One region of the Pantoea sp. E2023-21 genome, then DNA from elsewhere that is predicted to be linked to it. Evidence: predicted binding sites of a transcription regulator. Region 1 holds the regulator's gene; each other region holds the start of a gene.
The links. The regulator PhoB, encoded in region 1, activates phosphate uptake and scavenging genes when phosphate is short. The targets are predictions, from matches to a motif close to CTGTCATAAAACTGNCNNAT.

Region 1 (6,534 bases):
CCTGCGACAGCATCATCGAGCGGGTAAAGCGGGCGAAGTCGAGTCCCGACAGGGTTTCAATTGCTTTCAGTTTGTCGCCGACTTTATCGGCGATGATTTGATTATCGGCTACGCGTGCCAGCTCGACGCGCGGCACCTGTAGCTTGCCGTCGGCCAGGCCGCGCGCGCGGTTCTGGCTCCAAAAGGCGCGCCAGGCTTCCCCTTTGATCTCAAACTCCACTTCGGCCAGACACTCGGCGGTGTCTCGCGTGATCAGCTCATTCTGCGTTTGCGACAGCGTGCCGAGGCGCGGCGTCTGGTGATAGAGCGCCAGACAAATGGCATCAAGCAAGGTGGTTTTGCCCGCGCCGGTGGCGCCGGTAATGGCAAATAATCCGTTGCTGGCAAAAGGCTCACGGCGGAAATCGATAAACCATTCGCCGCGCAGTGCATTGAGGTTTTTAAAGCGTAGCGTCAAAATTTTCATGCAGATGGATTCTCCAGCGCCGCGAGGGTGGTGCGGAACAGCTGCGTGAGTTGCTCGGCCTGCTCTGCATCCAGCTGATCTTCCTGCGCCAGGCGGCGGGCAAAGACCTCTTCCACTTTTAATTCGCTCAGAGTTTCGTTCTCCAGCCGTTCCAGGCTGCGCTGCCGCTGCTCCCGGCTGCGGCGCACCAGCAGTACTTCAACCGGCAGTTTTTCGGTCAGTGCTTCAATACGGCGTTGCAGATCGCTGAGATATTCCTGCGTGGTGATCTCAATATCCAGCCACGTGGGCTGTTCGCTGGCGCTTTCGCGGAACTGCGCCAGCTGATGTTCGATCTCCGCCATTGAGCCTTTCAGCATCTGCATCGGCTGGAAGTGCGGAATGGTCAGCGGCGTGACCGTCTCCAGCGTGGTGCTGAACGTCAGCAAGAAGACGCTTTTCTCACGGCCGAGTTCATCAAAACTGAGCGGAATCGGCGAGCCGCTATAGCGAATATGCTCGCTGTTGGCGATGCGCTGCGCGCGATGGATGTGACCGAGCGCGATGTAATCCGCGGGTGGAAACGCCTGCGCCGGAAACGCATCCAGCGTGCCGATATAGATGTCGCGCACCGAATCGCTTTTTGTCACGCCGACAGTGGTGAGATGGCCGGTGGCGATGATCGGCAGCGTGCTGTCCAGCGCCTCGCGCTGCGCCAGCGCGGCAGCATAGCAGTGCTGATAATGCTGCTCGATCGCTTCCAGCAGCGAAATCTGCTTCTCGCGCCCCGATTGTCCGGCCTGACTGCGCAGGATATCGCGTGGACGCAGATAAGGAATGGCGCACAGCAGCGCACCCGGCGCGCCATCGCGCTGCGTGAGCGTTAACACCTGCTGTTCGCCTTGTGGTGTGGCGCTGGTGATCACCTGGGTATTCAGGCAGGCCAGCAGCTCGCGCGATTCATTCAGCGTCGCCACCGAATCGTGATTGCCCGCCAGCACCACCAGTTGACAGCCGCTCGGCTGCAGCGCCACCACAAAACGGTTAAACATTTCGCGCGCGTAGCTCGGTGGCGAGCCGGTATCAAACAGATCGCCCGCGACGATGAGCGCATCCACCTGATGCTGCACAATCTGATCCAGCAACCAGTCAAGAAACGCCTGGTGTTCCCGGGCGCGACTTTTGCTGTAAAAGAACTGGCCGAGATGCCAGTCAGCGGTGTGAATGATGCGCATGTTTGCTCCGTGCTGAGTTTAGCGAAGGCGAATTATAACCACTTAAGATCACAAAGAAAAAAAGCAAATTTTTATTGTGACATTTCCGTTTTTTATCTATCTATCTTAAGGCAGTGTTTTTCATAAAAGTGTCACAAAACTGACGCATAATGACGCCGCAAATCCCAGTGACACGGTGTCACACTAGCAGGAGTTACAATGGCTAAGCGCATTTTGGTTGTGGAAGACGAAGCTCCCATCCGTGAAATGTTATGTTTCGTGCTGGAACAGAATGATTACCAGCCTATTGAGGCGGAAGATTATGACAGCGCGATTGGTAAGCTGATCGAACCCTGGCCTGATTTAATTCTGCTGGACTGGATGTTGCCCGGCGGCAGCGGTATCCAGTTTATTAAGCATTTGAAGCGTGAAGCCATGACGCGCGACATTCCGGTGATGATGCTGACGGCGCGCGGTGAAGAAGAAGATCGCGTGCGCGGTCTGGAAGTGGGGGCGGATGACTATATTACCAAGCCGTTTTCGCCAAAAGAGCTGATGGCGCGTATCAAAGCGGTGATGCGCCGTATTTCGCCGATGGCGGTGGAAGAGGTGATTGAGATGCAGGGGCTGAGCCTCGATCCGTCATCGCACCGCGTGATGTCGGAAACCACGCCGCTGGAGATGGGACCGACCGAATACAAACTGCTGCACTTCTTTATGACGCATCCGGAACGCGTTTACAGCCGCGAACAGCTGCTGAACCACGTGTGGGGCACCAATGTGTATGTCGAAGATCGCACCGTCGATGTGCATATTCGCCGTTTACGTAAAGCGCTGGAACTGACCGGCCACGATCGCATGGTTCAAACCGTTCGCGGAACAGGGTATCGTTTCTCAGCCCGCTACTAAACGTAAACGGAGTTTTTACCGTGCTGGAACGACTCTCCTGGAAGAGACTTTTGACCGAGCTGGCGCTGGTCTGTTTACCTGCGCTGGTGTTGGGTCTGTTGTTCGGCTATCTGCCGTGGCTGCTGCTGATTGCGGTGAGCGGCGTGATGTTGTGGCATTTCAGAAATCTGATGCGTTTGTCGCACTGGCTGTGGGTCGATCGTTCAATGACGCCGCCCACCGGACGCGGCAGTTGGGAACCGCTGTTCTATGGTCTGTATCAGATGCAGCTGCGCAACCGGCGGCGTCGGCGTGAGCTGGGTAATCTGATCAAACGTTTCCGCAGCGGTGCAGAATCGCTGCCAGATGCCGTGGTACTGACCACTGAAGAGGGCACCATTTTCTGGTGCAATGGTTTGGCGCAACAGCATCTTGGCTTGCGTTGGCCGGAGGATAACGGCCAGAACATCCTCAATTTGCTGCGTTATCCTGAATTTTCCCGTTATATCCGCCAGCGCAAGTTCGACATGCCGCTGACGCAGATCCTCAATAATCAGCATCATATGGAATTCCGCGTGATGCCATACAGCGAAGGGCAGTGGCTGATGGTGGCGCGTGATGTCACCCAAATGCACCAGCTGGAAGGCGCGCGACGTAACTTCTTTGCTAACGTCAGCCATGAACTGCGTACGCCGCTAACGGTGCTGCAGGGTTATCTGGAAATGATGGACGACTCGGTAATGAACGAGCGCACGCGCAGCAAGGCATTGCATACCATGCAAGAGCAGACGCGACGCATGGACAGCCTGGTAAAACAGCTGCTGACCTTATCGCGGATTGAAGCGGCTCCGGCCATCGATCTGAAAGAGACAGTGGATGTGCCTGGCATGCTGCTGCTGTTGCAGCGTGAAGCGGAAACGCTGAGTCAGGGACGTCATACCATCCATTTCCACACCGATCCGCACCTTAAAGTGTTCGGCAATGACGAGCAGCTGCGTAGCGCCATTTCCAATCTGGTCTACAACGCGGTGAATCATACGCCGGAAGGCACGCGCATCGACATCAGCTGGTTGCGTACCAAGCAAGGTGCGCAGTTTAAGGTGTGCGATGACGGGCCGGGCATCAGCGAGCAGCATCTGCCACGCCTCACCGAGCGTTTCTACCGTGTGGATAAAGCGCGTTCGCGCGCTACTGGCGGCAGCGGTTTGGGGCTGGCGATTGTGAAACATGCGCTGGGCCATCATAACGCGCGGCTGGAAATCACCAGCGTGCCGCATCAGGAAACCTGTTTCAGCTTTCTTCTGCCGCAGCGGTTGATTGTGGCTAACGTGGCTCAAGAGCGCGTTAACACCGAGTGAGTCAATTTATTGCCTATGCATTCAGGTGCGCATAAATGCGCACCCTACGAAAACCCAGCTCCGTAAACGTAGGGTCGCCCTTCATGGCGTAATGCCTCAGTTAAGCGCCGAGCGACTTTCGTTCGCCATCGGCTGGGGCAGTTTCAGCTATGCCGTGCGGCGACCGAGCAGAGGACGCCTGGCCGCGCCCTCTGCACTCCCGGGCCCTGCGCCAGCCCAGCCCGCCGCTACGCGGTACCTTCACTCGCTCACGATTCCTGACGGACCGGCGGCGATTCGCTCCTGCTCAGCGCCGCCTCTCGCCGCATCCCTGCGGCTCGCCCTGGAATCCTTCACTCGTTCAGCGGGCAGGGATGTCGCCTCAACACCCACACTGCAGCACCAATGCCTATCTCTTAATCACTATCGCTGTAACGCTTGTAGGGTCGCCATTCATGGCGACCTTTTCGTGCCTCACTGATTGCCATGACGCAATTTATTGCGCGTTAAATCGCGCCGCGACAGAATAGAGCCCTTATTGAATTGCGGAACCGCTCATGAAATCGCTGTTGCTCTCCTGCATGCTGCTTTGCTCTGCTTTAGCACATGGCCAACAAACCATGCTGACCGGCAATCTGAGCAGCGTCGGATCGGACACGCTTGGCTACCTGATGACCTTGTGGGGCGAGGATTTTAGCCGTCAGTCGCCGGGTGTGAACGTTCAGGTGCAGGCGGCGGGATCTTCTACCGCACCGACCGCGCTGGCGGCGGGTGCTGCTCAACTGGGCGCGATGAGCCGCCCGATGCAAATCGATGAACGTCAACTCTTTACCGCGCGCTACGGCTACCCGCCGCTGGCCGTGCCGGTGGCGATGGATGCGCTGGTGGTAGTGGTCAATCAGGATAACCCGTTGCCGCGCATTGCGCCGCAACAGCTCGACGCGCTGTTCTCCATTACCCGCCTGTGCGGCGGGCGGCAAGTGCCGCAACGTTGGGGCGATCTCGGCCTGAGCGAAAGCCAATGGGCAACGCGCAGCATTCAACGTTATGGCCGCAACTCAGCTTCGGGAACGTGGGGCTTTTTCAAGCAGCAGGCGCTGTGCAAAGGGGATTTTCGCGCTGACGTTGCCGAATTTCCCGGTTCTGCGGCGGTGGTACAAGCCGTTGCCGCCACGCCTAACAGCATTGGTTACGCCAGTTTTGGCTTTCATCTCAGCGGGGTGAAAATGCTGCCGGTCGTCACGGCAAACGGCGACAGCGTGATGCCGGATGCCGAATCCATTCGCAGCGGCCGCTATCCGTGGTCGCGTCCGCTCTACATCTATGTCAATAAAGCGCCGGGTAAACCGCTGCCGCCGCTGGTCAATGCGTTTCTGCATCAGGTCTTGTCGCCGCAGGGTCAACGTCGGGTGAGTGAAGCCGGTTATCTGCCATTGTCGGATAGCCAGATGTCACAAGCACGCGCGGCAATTGAGGGAAATTGAAGAACGTGCATCTGAACATGAAATAGTTTCATGTGACCTGAATTTTCTTCCGTTGCTGAATGTGTAACAGCGTGGCATTCTTCTTGGACATATAGCCGTCCAGATGGCTGATATAACTCAGCGAAATTATACCCTGACGCAACTATGCGCTCAGCCAGGAGAGAAGATGCCACGTCATAATCCGTTCCGTGCCGATACCGTCGGCAGTTTTCTGCGTCCCGCAGCCATCAAGCAGGCGCGTGTGCAGTTTGCCAATGGCGAAATCAGTGCCGATCAATTGCGCCAGGTTGAAGATCGCGAAATCCGTCACGTTGTGGAGCAACAGCGTGCCAACGGCCTGCAGATCGTTACCGATGGTGAATTCCGTCGCGCCTGGTGGCACTTCGATTTCTTCGGCGATCTGCACGGCGTAGAGCTGTTCGAAGCGGAGCAGGGCATTCAGTTCAACGGCGTGCAGACCAAAGCGCACGGCGTGAAAGTCACCGGTAAAGTGGCCTTTAATCCTCAACACCCGATGCTGGATCACTTCCGCTTCCTGCAAAGCGTGGCGGGCGATGCGGTTGCCAAAATGACCATTCCAAGCCCAAGCGTGTTGCACTTCCGCGGTGGCCGTAAGGTGATCGATGCTACGGTTTATCCCGACCTCAAAGAGTACTTCGCCGATCTGGCGCAGACCTACAAAGATGCCATCAAAGCATTTTACGACGCGGGCTGCCGTTATCTGCAGCTGGATGACACCGTGTGGGCATACCTGTGCTCAACCGACCAGCAACATCAGATCCGCGAACGTGGCGAAGATCCACAGGAACTGGCGCGCATCTATGCTGAAGTGCTAAACAGCGCGCTGGAAGGCAAGCCGGAAGATCTGACCGTTGGTCTGCATGTGTGTCGCGGCAACTTCCGCTCGACGTGGATCTCCGAAGGTGGCTATGAGCCGATAGCCGAAGTGCTGTTTGGTGGCGTGAATATCGATGCCTTCTACCTTGAGTACGACAATGAACGTTCGGGGGGCTTCGAGCCGCTGCGCTTCCTTAAGCCAGGCCATCAGCAGGTCGTACTGGGCCTGATCACCACCAAAACCGGTGAGCTGGAAGATGCGGCACAGGTGAAAGCGCGTCTGCAGGAAGCGTCGCAGTTTGTTAGCCTCAACCAAATCTGCCTCAGCC
Region 2 (6,534 bases), 1.5 Mb from region 1:
ATCATCCGTATACCCAGTTATTGGTTTCGTCGGTGCTGAGTTAACCAGCACCGATGCTGACATACACATTCCGTAGCGGCGCAATTTATTGCGCAAATGCGAACACCGTGCCGCAACAACGCGCGATAAATCGCGCCGCTACGGTTTCGTGCTGCCTTTTGGATGAATTCATCAGGACATCAACATGCAACCTTTATTGCGCGTAGAGCATCTGAGCAAAACCTTTGTACTGCACAACCAGAACAGCGCCGCGCTGCCGGTGTTGCAGGATGCCAATCTCGAAGTGAGCGGCGGCGAATGTGTGGTGCTGCATGGCCGTTCCGGCAGTGGAAAATCCACGCTGCTGCGCGCGCTGTACGGCAATTATCAGGCCAACAGCGGTCACATCTGGCTGCAACATCAGGGTGAATGGATCGATATGGCCAACGCGACCGCCCGCCAGATTCTGGCAATTCGCTGCCATACCGTCGGTTGGGTCAGCCAATTTTTGCGCGTCATTCCCCGCGTGCCGACGCTGGAGATCGTCATGCAGCCGCTGCTCGAACGCGGCACCGAGCGTGCTTTCTGTGAGAAGCGCGCCAAAGAGCTGTTGACGCGCCTCAACGTGCCGGAGCGTTTATGGTCGCTGGCGCCGTCCACTTTTTCCGGCGGTGAGCAGCAGCGCGTCAACATCGCACGCGGCTTTATTGCCGACTATCCGGTGCTGCTACTGGATGAGCCGACCGCTTCGCTCGACAGCGCTAACAGCGCTGCGGTGGTGGAATTGATTGAACAGGCACGCGCCCGTGGGGCCGCCATTGTCGGTATTTTCCATGACGAAGCGGTGCGCGAACGCGTGGCCGATCGCCTGCACGTCATGCAGCCAATGAAAGCAGGAGCAGAAGCATGATCATTAATAATGTCCGGTTGGTGCTGGAGCAGGCCGTGGTGGCGGGTTCACTGGAAATCCGCGACGGGCGCATCGCCAGCTTCAGTGACAGCGTCAGCCACTTGCCGGGCGCGCTGGATGGCGAAAACGCCTTCCTGCTGCCGGGTTTGGTGGAGCTGCACACCGATAACCTCGACAAGTTCTTTACGCCACGCCCCAAAGTTGATTGGCCCGCACACTCGGCGATGAGCAGCCACGATGCGCTGATGGTCGCCAGCGGCATTACCACGGTGCTGGATGCGATTGGCGTCGGTGACGTGCGCGACGGCGGTCATCGCCTGGATAATCTCACCAAAATGATTGATGCGATTCAGGACAGCAATCGCAAAGGCACTAACCGCGCCGATCACCATTTGCATCTGCGCTGTGAGCTGCCGCACAACACCACGTTGCCGCTGTTTGAAGCGCTGATGAACACACCGGAGCTGTCGCTGGTGTCGCTGATGGATCACTCGCCGGGTCAGCGTCAGTACGCCTCGCTGGAGATGTATCGCACCTATTATCAGGGCAAATATCAGCTCAACGACGCGCAGATGGATCAGTTTGAGCGTGAGCAACTGGCGCTGGCTGCCGAGTTCTCCACGCCCAACCGCAACGCCATCGCCAGTTTGTGCCGGTCGCGCGGCATCCCGCTGGCCAGCCACGATGACGCTACGGCAGCGCACGTTGCCGAGTCACATGACGTCGGCAGCGCCATTGCCGAATTCCCGACCACGCTGGAAGCGGCACGCGCGTCTCGCGACTGCGGCATGCAGGTGCTGATGGGCGCGCCCAACATCGTGCGCGGCGGTTCGCACTCCGGCAATGTGGCGGCGGCGGATCTCGCCAGCCACGGCCTGCTGGATATTCTCTCCTCCGACTATTATCCCGCCAGCTTGCTCGACGCGGTGTTCCGCCTGGTTGCCGATGAGCGCAATACGATGACGTTACCGCAGGCTGCCGCGCTGGTGACGCGCAACCCGGCGCAGGCGATTGGCCTGCACGATCGCGGCCGCATCGCCGAAGGGCTGCGCGCCGATTTAGTGCTGGCGCATACCGATCACGGTCATGCGCACATTCGTCACGTCTGGTCGCAAGGGAAGTTGGTGTTCTGATGGCGCGCCTCATCTGGCTAACCGGGCCTTCGGGCGCGGGTAAAGACAGCCTGCTGAACGCGCTGCGTGAAGCGCCGCCGGAGAATTTGCTGATCGCCCATCGTTACATCACGCGCGCCGCCGATGCCGGCGGCGAGAACCATGTGGCGTTGAGCGAAACCGAATTCCGCCGACGCCAGTCGCTCGGTTTGTTCGCCGTGAGCTGGCAGGCGCACGGACTGCATTATGCGCTGGGCGAGGAGATCGATTTGTGGCTGGCGCGCGGACTTAACGTGCTGGTTAACGGTTCGCGCCTGCATCTGCCGATTGTGCAGCAGCATTACGGCGCGCAGCTGCTGCCGCTGGTGTTGCAGGTGTCGCCAGCGGTGCTGGAGACGCGATTGCGGCAGCGCGGGCGGGAGTCTGAAGCGGAGATCGAGAAACGGCTAGCGCGAGCGGCTGAACCGCTGCCGGTGCACTGCTATGCGCTGAACAACGATGGCGCGTTGCGCGATACGCTAGACCAGCTGCGACGTTTGCTGGGTGCGCGATAAATCGCGCCGCTACGGATACGTGCGTTTTTTATGTCCCATTCACACCATTCGCACCATCCGTAGCGGCGCAATTTATTGCGCAATGCCCGGATGGGTGCGGAGCCGATCGCCACGTTGTGACGGGAAAACGCGCTGTCACCGTTTAATCATTTTACTGTCATCAAGCTTTCATCCGCCTTCCCCGTAATAGCGTGCAATCAACAGCTCAGAAGAGATGGAGTGCATCATGGCACAGGCATTACTGAAAACCGTCGTCGACAATCCATTCCCGCCGATTATCGGGCAGGGCAATAAGGTGCTGTCGGTGCAGGGATTGTGCAAAGCGTATGGCGCCAACCAGGTGCTGGATAACGTCAGCTTCGATCTGCATGCGGGCGAGCTGGTCGCGGTGATTGGCCGCTCAGGCGCAGGCAAATCGACACTGTTACACATGCTCAACGGCACCATCAGCGCGTCGCAGGGTGCGATTCTCAGCAATCGCCACGGCGAAGTGGATCGCGATGTGGTCACGCTCAATAGCCGCCAGATGCGCGAATGGCGCAGCGAATGCGGCATGATCTTCCAGGACTTCTGTCTGGTACCGCGCCTCGATGTGCTGACCAATGTGCTGCTCGGGCGTTTAAGCCAGACCTCCACGCTGAAATCGTTCTTCAAAGTATTTTCCGAAACCGATCGCGCTCGCGCCATCGAACTGCTGCAGTGGATGAACATGCTGCCTCAGGCGCTGCAGCGTGCGGAAAACCTCTCCGGCGGCCAGATGCAGCGCGTAGCGATCTGCCGGGCGCTGATGCAGAACCCGCGCATTCTGCTGGCGGATGAACCGGTGGCGTCACTCGATCCGAAAAACACCAAGCGCATCATGGATGTGCTGCGCCAGGTGAGCGAGCAGGGCATCAGCGTGATGGTGAATCTGCACTCGATAGAATTGGTAAAAAGCTACTGCACCCGCGTTATCGGCATTCAGCGCGGCAAAGTGCTGTTTGATGGACATCCTTCCCAGTTGACCGACGGCCTGATGCATGAGCTGTACGGCGACGAAATTAACCAACTCCACTAACTCCCACGGCAAGAGAACAACCACCAATGAAACTGACTTCTTTAGCTTTACTGACTATTGCGATGGCTTTTGGCGTTAACGCAGCGGAAGCACCCAAACAACTGAATCTCGGTATTCTCGGCGGCCAGAACGCCACGCAGCAGATTGGTGATAACCAGTGCGTGAAAGATTTCTTCGACAAAGAATTGCAGGTGGATACCAAACTGCGTAATTCGTCTGACTATTCCGGCGTGATTCAGGGCTTGCTGGGTAACAAAATCGATCTGGTGCTGAGCATGTCACCGGCATCGTATGCATCGGTTTACCTGCAGAACCCGAAAGCGGTGGATGTGGTGGGCATCGTGGTGGATGACAAAGACGGTTCACAGGGTTATCACTCGGTGGTGATCGTCAAAGCCGACAGCCCGTACAAAAAGCTGGAAGACCTGAAAGGCAAATCGTTTGGCATGGCCGATCCGGATTCAACCTCGGGCTTCCTGATGCCTAACCAGGCGTTCAAGAAAGAGTTTGGTGGCACGGTTGACGATAAGTACAACAACACCTTCTCCAGCGTGACCTTCTCCGGCGGCCACGAGCAGGACATCCTCGGCGTGCTGAACGGCCAATTCGACGGTGCAGTGACCTGGACGTCACTGATTGGCGACCGCGAAACCGGTTATACCTCGGGGGCCTTTGGTCGTTTGATTCGGATGGATCATCCCGACCTGATGAAGCAGATCCGCATCATCTGGCAGTCGCCGCTGATCCCAAATGGCCCGATTCTGGTGAGCAATAACTTGCCCGCCGATTTCAAAGCGAAAGTGGTAGCCACCATCAAGAAGCTGGATAAAGAAGATCACGGCTGCTTTGTTAAAGCGGTGGGCGGCGCCCAGCACATCGGCCCGGCAACCGTGGCGGATTACCAGAATATCATCGATATGAAGCGCGATTTGATGAAGGGTTCGCGCGGTTAAGCGATAAAACGGTGCGCATTAATGCGCACCCGACAATGTAGGGTCGCCATTCATGGCGACCGGGTTACACAGGAATCTCCCTCTTGACCGATTTCGAACACTACTACCAACGCATTCGCCGCCAGCAAAAGCGCGACTCGCTGCTGTGGTCGCTGCTGTTGCTGGCGCTCTATCTGGCCGCGGGCAAGATGGCGGAATTTAATCTGCTCACCGTCTGGCAGTCGCTGCCACACTTTTTTGACTACATCGGCGAAACGATGCCGGTGTTGCATCTGTCACTGCTGTTTGCCGACGGCAAAACCGAAGGCTCGCTGGCTTATTGGGGCTATCGGCTGCACTTCCAGCTGCCGCTGATCTGGGAAACCTTGCAGCTGGCGCTGTCGTCAACCATCGTGGCGGTGGCCGTTGCCGGTGTGCTGGCCTTCTTCGCCGCGGATAACACCCAAACGCCGCGCAGCCTGCGCATGGCGATTCGTGCTTTCGTCGCCTTCCTGCGTACCATGCCGGAGCTGGCGTGGGCGGTGATGTTCGTGATGGCGTTTGGCATTGGTGCCATTCCCGGTTTCCTCGCGCTGGCGCTGCACACCGTCGGCAGCCTGACCAAACTGTTCTACGAAGCGATTGAAAGCGCCTCGGATAAACCGGTGCGCGGCCTTGCGGCGTGCGGTGCCAGCAAACTGCAGCGCATGCGTTTTGCGTTTTGGCCGCAGGTTAAACCGACGTTTCTTTCCTACAGCTTTATGCGTCTGGAAGTTAACTTCCGCTCCTCAACCATTCTCGGTTTGGTCGGCGCGGGCGGCATTGGCCAGGAGCTGATGACCAATATCAAACTTGACCGTTACGATCAGGTCAGCATCACGTTGCTGCTGATTATCGTGGTGGTGTCGCTGCTGGATACGCTGTCCGGCTGGCTGCGCCGCCGCGTAGTAGAAGGAGACGTGCCATGATTGCCTTAGCGCCGGATGTCGCCAAACTCAAGCAGGAACATGCCGCGCTGTTTGCCGTGCAGCACCGCTATCTGCGCCGCGTCGCGTTGGTGGCGCTGGCCATCGCGCTCTATTACCTGTTCTTTTTCGAATTCTTTGGCATTGAGTGGAGCCGTTTTCTCGTTGGCTGCCAGCAACTCAGCCGCTATTTCCTGCGTATGTTTGTCTGGCAGGATTTCCTCAACTGGCCGTTTGGGTACTACTTCACGCAAATCGGTATCACGTTGGCGATTGTGTTTTCCGGCACGTTGACCGCTTCGCTGATCGCGCTGCCGGTCTCATTCCTGGCAGCGCGCAACGTGATGCACGATGCGCTAACGCGTCCGATTTCGCTGGTGGTGCGTCGTGTGCTTGATGTCCTGCGCGGCATCGACATGGCGATTTGGGGTCTGATTTTCGTGCGTGCCGTTGGCATGGGGCCGCTGGCGGGGGTGCTGGCGATTGTGATGCAGGATGTCGGTTTGCTCGGCAAACTGTATGCCGAAGGGCATGAAGCGGTAGAGCGTTCGCCAGGTCGCGGCCTGAGTGCGGTGGGCGCCAACAGCTTGCAGAAACATCGCTACGGTATTTTTACCCAATCGTTCCCAACTTTCCTCGCGCTCAGCCTGTATCAAATTGAATCCAATACCCGATCAGCAGCGGTGTTAGGCTTCGTCGGCGCGGGTGGCGTGGGCCTGGTCTATGCCGAGAACATGCGTCTATGGAACTGGGATGTGGTGATGTTTCTGACCATTATCCTGGTGGCCGTGGTGATGATCATGGATGTCATCTCCAGCAAGCTGCGTAAGCGTTACATCACGGGGAAAGGGGTGCCGTTGTGGCAGCCTGCCGCGCGCGATTAAGCCGTGCGCTGCGCTGCCAGGCGCGCTCCAGCGCCTGCACCAGCTGCGCCTGATGCCAGGGTTTCGCCAGCCGTTCACACAGCGGCAGCGTCACCTGCGTCTGGCGCAGATCCTGGCCGCTGATTAACACGGTCGCCAGAT
Region 3 (6,534 bases), 970 kb from region 1:
GAGGGTAACGACTTCTACCACGAAATGACTGACTCCAACGTTATCGATAAAGTAGCGCTGGTGTATGGCCAGATGAACGAGCCGCCGGGTAACCGTCTGCGCGTAGCACTGACCGGTTTGACCATGGCGGAAAAATTCCGTGATGAAGGCCGTGACGTTCTGCTGTTCATCGACAACATCTATCGTTACACCCTGGCCGGTACTGAAGTATCAGCACTGCTGGGTCGTATGCCATCTGCGGTAGGTTATCAGCCGACGCTGGCAGAAGAGATGGGTGTGTTGCAGGAGCGTATTACCTCCACCAAGACCGGTTCAATCACCTCTGTACAGGCCGTTTACGTTCCTGCGGATGACTTGACTGACCCGTCACCAGCAACCACCTTTGCTCACTTAGACTCAACCGTTACGCTGAGCCGTCAGATCGCCTCTCTGGGTATCTACCCAGCCGTTGACCCGCTGGATTCAACCAGCCGTCAGCTGGATCCACTGATCGTGGGTCAGGAGCACTATGACGTTGCGCGTGGCGTGCAGTCTCTGCTGCAGCGTTACCAGGAACTGAAAGACATCATCGCCATCCTTGGTATGGACGAGCTGTCTGAAGAAGACAAACTGTTGGTGGCACGTGCGCGTAAGATTCAGCGCTTCCTGTCGCAGCCGTTCTTCGTTGCTGAAGTCTTCACCGGTTCTCCAGGTAAGTACGTCACGCTGAAAGACACCATCCGTGGCTTCAAAGGCATCATGGAAGGCGAATTCGACCACCTGCCAGAGCAGGCGTTCTACATGGTCGGCGCTATCGAAGAAGCCGTAGAAAAAGCGAAGAAACTGTAATTTAGGTTTCCCAGGAGGAATGGTATGGCTATGACTTATCATCTGGACGTGGTCAGCGCGGAGCAACAAATGTTCTCCGGTCTGGTCGAGCGCATCCAGGTGTCAGGTAGCGAAGGTGAGCTGGGTATTCGTCCTGGCCACGCCCCGCTGCTGACAGCCATCAAGCCTGGTATGATTCACATCGTGAAACAGCACGGCGAAGAGGAGTTTATTTACCTCTCTGGCGGCGTGCTGGAAGTTCAGCCTGGCAGCACCACCGTTCTGGCCGACACCGCGATTCGCGGTGAAGACCTCGACGAAGCGCGCGCGCTGGAAGCGAAACGTAAAGCAGAAGAGCACATGAACAGCAGCCACGGCGACGTGGATTATGCTCAGGCTTCTGCGGAACTGGCGAAAGCCATCGCGAAACTGCGTGTCATCGAGCTGACCAAAAAAGCGATGTAATCAGGCTTTATGCGTCACGAAATGCCAGCCCTTTGGGTTGGCATTTTTTTTGCCTGAATTTTGCCGCCATGCGCTTACCTCCGCTAATTTCGACCCGAGAAAAATGTAGTAATCTCAGGGCTAAACCTTACACTTTCGAAAGTTGAAGAGAATCAGGATAGATATGTCTACGAACGCGATGAGTGTGGTGATCCTGGCCGCTGGCAAAGGCACCCGAATGTATTCCGACCTGCCCAAAGTGCTGCACACCCTTGCAGGTAAACCCATGGTCCAACATGTGATTGATGCCGCAACCGGTTTGGGCGCACAGCAGATCCATCTGGTTTATGGTCACGGCGGAGATTTACTCAAGTCGACGTTAGCGGATAACGCACTCAACTGGGTGTTGCAGGCAGAACAGCTCGGCACCGGCCACGCGATGCAGCAGGCCGCGCCCTTCTTTGCCGATGACGAAGATATTCTGATGTTGTACGGCGATGTGCCGCTGATCTCGCAGGCCAGCTTGCAACGTCTGCGCGACGCGAAACCGGCGGGTGGCATTGGCTTACTCACCGTGGTTCTGGATAATCCAACCGGCTACGGACGTATCGTGCGTGAAAACGGCACGGTGACCGGCATTGTTGAGCAGAAAGATGCTTCGCCAGAACAGCTGAAAATTCAGGAGATTAATACCGGCATCCTGATTGCCAATGGCGGCGATCTCAAGCGCTGGCTGGCGCAGCTCAATAACAATAATGCGCAAGGCGAATTCTATATCACCGATATCATCGCCATGGCACACCACGAAGGCCGCGTGATCAATGCGGTGCATCCGGCGCGCATCAGCGAAACCGACGGCGTCAACAACCGCCTGCAGCTGGCAACGCTGGAGCGTGTTTACCAAAGCGAGCAGGCAGAAAAACTGTTGCTTGCAGGAGTGATGCTGCGCGATCCGGCGCGTTTCGATCTGCGCGGTTCACTGCAACATGGCCGCGATGTTGAGATCGACACCAACGTGATCATCGAAGGTAAGGTTACGCTCGGCAACCGCGTCAAAATCGGTGCAGGCTGCATCATTAAAAACAGCGTGATTGCTGACGACTGTGAAATCAGCCCTTACTCGGTGATCGAAGATGCCACGTTAGCCGCCGCCTGTACGGTTGGACCTTTTGCACGTCTGCGCCCGGGCAGCGAATTAGCGGAAGAAGCGCATGTTGGCAATTTCGTAGAAATGAAGAAAGCCACGCTCGGCAAAGGCTCTAAAGCTGGCCATCTCTCTTATCTTGGCGATGCGGAAATTGGCGCGGGCGTAAATATTGGCGCAGGCACCATTACCTGTAACTACGATGGTGCCAACAAGTCCAAAACCATCATCGGCGACAACGTGTTTATTGGTTCGGACACCCAGCTGGTGGCACCTGTCAGCGTGGCGAGCGGTGCCACCATTGCGGCTGGCACCACCATAATGAAAGATGTGACAGCTGCTGACCTGGTCTATAACCGTAAAGAGCAGAATCAAAAGTCTGGCTGGCAGCGTCCGGCGAAGAAGAAATAAATTTTAAAGGCCGACAACGATCGGCCTGTTAGCAGTGCCATAAAAAATATCCCCACTCTCTACAAGGCTCGGGGAAATCAGGTCGTATGACAACGCAATGGCCGAAAGCCATGAAGTCAGGAAATTACTATGTGTGGAATTGTTGGTGCAGTAGCGCAGCGTGATATCGCAGAAATTCTGCTGGAAGGTTTGCGTCGTCTTGAATATCGCGGTTATGACTCCGCCGGTCTGGCGGTGGTCGATCGTCAAGGCCACATGACGCGCCTGCGTCGTCTGGGCAAAGTGCAAAACCTGGCGGAAGCAGCAGAACAACAGCCGCTGATTGGCGGCACGGGCATCGCTCACACGCGTTGGGCGACACACGGTGAGCCGTCAGAGGCCAATGCGCATCCGCATATTTCTGAGCACATTATCATTGTGCACAACGGCATTATCGAGAACCATGAGCCGCTGCGCGCGCAGTTGCTTGAGCGCGGCTACCGCTTTGCCTCAGAAACCGACACCGAAGTGGTGGCGCATCTGGTGCATTGGGAGCAGAAGCAGGGCGGCACGCTGCGAGAAGTGGTGTTGCGCGTCATCCCGCAGCTGCGCGGTGCGTATGGCATGGTGATCATGGACAGCCGCGATCCTTCACTGCTGGTGGCAGCCCGTTCCGGCAGCCCGCTGGTGATTGGCCGTGGCGTGGGTGAAAACTTTATTGCTTCCGATCAGCTGGCCTTGCTGCCGGTGACGCGTCGCTTCATCTATCTGGAAGAGGGCGATATTGCCGAAATCACCCGCCGCGAAGTCACCATTATCGATCGTAACGGTAAAACGGCTAAGCGCGCCGAAATCGAATCGACCGCACAGTACGATGCCGGTGATAAAGGCATTTATCGTCACTACATGCAGAAAGAGATTTACGAGCAGCCAAACGCGATTAAAAACACCTTAACCGGTCGTTTTAATCACGGCGAAGTCGATCTCAGCGAGCTGGGTCCGGATGCTGAAAAGCTGCTGGGTCAGGTCGAGCATATTCAGATCATCGCCTGCGGCACGTCATACAACTCCGGCATGGTATCGCGTTACTGGTTCGAATCGCTGGCCAACATTCCCTGTGATGTGGAAATCGCCTCTGAATTTCGCTATCGCAAATCAGCGGTGCGCAAAAATAGCCTGCTGATCACGCTGTCACAATCCGGGGAAACCGCCGATACGTTGGCGGCGCTGCGTCTGTCGAAAGAACTGGGTTATCTCGGTTCGCTGGCGATCTGTAACGTGGCCGGTTCATCGCTGGTGCGTGAGTCTGATTTGGCGCTGATGACCAAAGCCGGCACTGAAATTGGCGTTGCTTCAACCAAAGCCTTCACCACGCAGCTCGCGGTATTACTGATGCTGGTGGCGAAACTCGGTCGTCTGCACGGCATGAAAGCCGAAACCGAGCACGAAATTGTGCACGGATTGCAGGCGCTGCCAAGCCGCATCGAGCAGATGCTGGCGCAGGATAAAGTGATCGAAAATCTGGCGGAAGGTTTCTCGGATAAACATCACGCGCTGTTCCTTGGCCGTGGCGATCAGTATCCGATCGCTATGGAAGGCGCGCTGAAGCTGAAAGAGATTTCCTATATCCACGCAGAAGCCTATGCGGCGGGCGAGCTGAAGCACGGCCCGCTGGCGCTGATCGATGCCGATATGCCAGTGATTGTAGTCGCGCCAAACAATGAACTGCTCGAGAAGCTGAAATCCAATATTGAAGAGGTGCGCGCGCGCGGCGGTTTGCTGTACGTGTTTGCCGATCAGGATGCCGGTTTCAGCGACAGCGATGGCATGAAAATCATCTCTCTGCCGCACGTAGAAGAGGTGATAGCACCGATCTTCTATACGGTGCCGCTGCAACTGCTTTCTTATCACGTGGCGTTGATCAAAGGCACTGACGTTGACCAACCGCGTAACCTGGCGAAATCAGTTACCGTTGAATAATCAGTCACAAGAGTGGGCCCGCAATGGGCCCGCTTCATTTCTGCGCACTGTCATATAACTGTCATATTTCGTACATTTCACTGTCATCAAACTGTCCTATTTTCCCTCCAGCAGCAATCACTAACTCCTACTAAAAAGGCATTGAGCCTGATTTTTTTGAATCCCCTGGAGGGAACATGACACTGATGCGTAGCACCGTAGCCCGAATCCTCGCCGCCACCTTCGCCGTAAGCGCGGTATCTGCTTTTGCAGCAACCGATCTGACTGGCGCAGGCGGGACATTCCCGGCGCCGGTTTATGCCAAGTGGGCAGCCGAGTACCAGCAAGCCACCGGTAGCAAAGTTAACTATCAGGGAATTGGTTCTTCAGGCGGCGTGAAGCAAATCATTGCTAAAACCGTCGATTTCGGTGCGTCTGATGCGCCAATGAAAGAAGAAGATCTGCAGAAAAACGGCCTGTTCCAGTTCCCTACCGTCATCGGTGGTGTGGTGCTGGCGGTTAACATCCCAGGTGTGAAATCAGGTGAATTAACCCTCGACGGTAAAACCGTGGGTGATATCTACCTCGGCACCATCAAAAAGTGGAACGACCCGGCGATCACTAAACTGAACCCAGGCGTGAAACTGCCCGATTCCAACATCAACGTGGTTCGCCGCGCTGACGGTTCCGGTACGTCATTCGTCTTCACCAGCTACCTGGCGAAAGTGAACGAAGAGTGGAACAGCAAAATCGGTAAAGGTAACACCGTTAACTGGCCAACCGGCCTCGGCGGTAAAGGTAACGACGGTGTGGCCGCCTTCGTGCAGCGTCTGCCGGGTTCAATTGGCTACGTGGAATATGCTTACGCTAAGCAGAACAACCTGACCTACACCAAACTGGTTGATGCCGACGGTAAAGCGGTAGCACCAAGCGAAGAGAGCTTTGCTAATGCAGCGAAAGGCGCAGACTGGAGCAAAACCTTCGCTCAGGATCTGACCTTCCAGAAAGGCAACGATGCATGGCCGATCACCTCAACTACCTTCATCCTGATTTACAAAGATCAGGCGAATGCGGAGAAAGGTAGCGAAGTGCTGAAGTTCTTCGACTGGGCTTACAAAGGTGGCAGCAAAACCGCCACTGACCTGGATTATGCCGCGCTGCCTGAAAGCGTAGCAAACCAGATTCGTGCAGCGTGGAAAGCCAACATTAAAGATAGCGCCGGTAAAGCGCTGTACCAGTAACTGACCTATCCGGCTACTCCAATGGGCGGCGTCATGAATGCCGCCCTGATATCCTCCTGAGAACAGAGAATTCTATGGCTGCCACTAAGCCGACGTTCAAAGCCCCCGGTAAACAAGGCGACATGATTTTCGGCGCACTGGTCAAACTGTCTGCGCTTATCGTGTTGCTGTTGATGGGCGGCATTATCGTCTCCCTGATTTTCTCCTCCTGGCCAAGCATCCAGAAATTTGGTTTCTCTTTCCTGTGGAACAAAACCTGGGATGCGCCAAACGAACAATTTGGTGCGCTGGTACCGATTTACGGCACCCTCGTCACCTCGATTATCGCCTTGATCATTGCCGTGCCGGTGAGCTTCGGCATTGCGCTGTTCCTGACTGAACTGGCGCCAGGCTGGCTGCGTCGCCCGCTGGGCACCGCCATTGAATTGCTGGCAGCGATTCCCAGCATCGTTTACGGCATGTGGGGCCTGTTTGTTTTCGCCCCGCTGTTCGCCGAATATTTCCAGGCGCCGGTTGGCAATGTGATGTCGAATATCCCGATTGTCGGCA

Region 2: phnC (phosphonate ABC transporter ATP-binding protein) is a predicted target of PhoB. The motif match lies at 2,710-2,729, and genes of this name have one in related genera.
Region 3: pstS (phosphate ABC transporter substrate-binding protein PstS) is a predicted target of PhoB. The motif match lies at 4,813-4,832, and genes of this name have one in related genera.

Annotation. Positions count from the first base shown of each region.
Region 1 covers NZ_CP195344.1:104,033-110,566, forward strand. Annotated here, with positions in the region: gene ACRQ84_RS00500 (SbcC/MukB-like Walker B domain-containing protein) at 1-466, opposite strand, end outside; gene sbcD (exonuclease subunit SbcD) at 463-1,680, opposite strand; gene phoB (phosphate response regulator transcription factor PhoB) at 1,879-2,568, shown strand; gene phoR (phosphate regulon sensor histidine kinase PhoR) at 2,589-3,905, shown strand; gene ACRQ84_RS00520 (PstS family phosphate ABC transporter substrate-binding protein) at 4,442-5,368, shown strand; gene ACRQ84_RS00525 (cobalamin-independent methionine synthase II family protein) at 5,535-6,534, shown strand, end outside.
Region 2 covers NZ_CP195344.1:1,648,614-1,655,147, reverse strand. Annotated here, with positions in the region: gene phnK (phosphonate C-P lyase system protein PhnK) at 1-44, shown strand, start outside; gene phnL (phosphonate C-P lyase system protein PhnL) at 185-889, shown strand; gene phnM (alpha-D-ribose 1-methylphosphonate 5-triphosphate diphosphatase) at 886-2,022, shown strand; gene phnN (ribose 1,5-bisphosphokinase) at 2,022-2,555, shown strand; gene phnC (phosphonate ABC transporter ATP-binding protein) at 2,782-3,612, shown strand; gene phnD (phosphonate ABC transporter substrate-binding protein) at 3,639-4,565, shown strand; gene phnE (phosphonate ABC transporter, permease protein PhnE) at 4,649-5,512, shown strand; gene phnE (phosphonate ABC transporter, permease protein PhnE) at 5,509-6,393, shown strand; partial or broken gene ACRQ84_RS07870 (ATP-binding protein) at 6,347-6,534, opposite strand, start outside.
Region 3 covers NZ_CP195344.1:3,238,917-3,245,450, forward strand. Annotated here, with positions in the region: gene atpD (F0F1 ATP synthase subunit beta) at 1-828, shown strand, start outside; gene ACRQ84_RS15255 (F0F1 ATP synthase subunit epsilon) at 853-1,272, shown strand; gene glmU (bifunctional UDP-N-acetylglucosamine diphosphorylase/glucosamine-1-phosphate N-acetyltransferase GlmU) at 1,436-2,806, shown strand; gene glmS (glutamine--fructose-6-phosphate transaminase (isomerizing)) at 2,936-4,765, shown strand; gene pstS (phosphate ABC transporter substrate-binding protein PstS) at 4,942-5,985, shown strand; gene pstC (phosphate ABC transporter permease PstC) at 6,060-6,534, shown strand, end outside.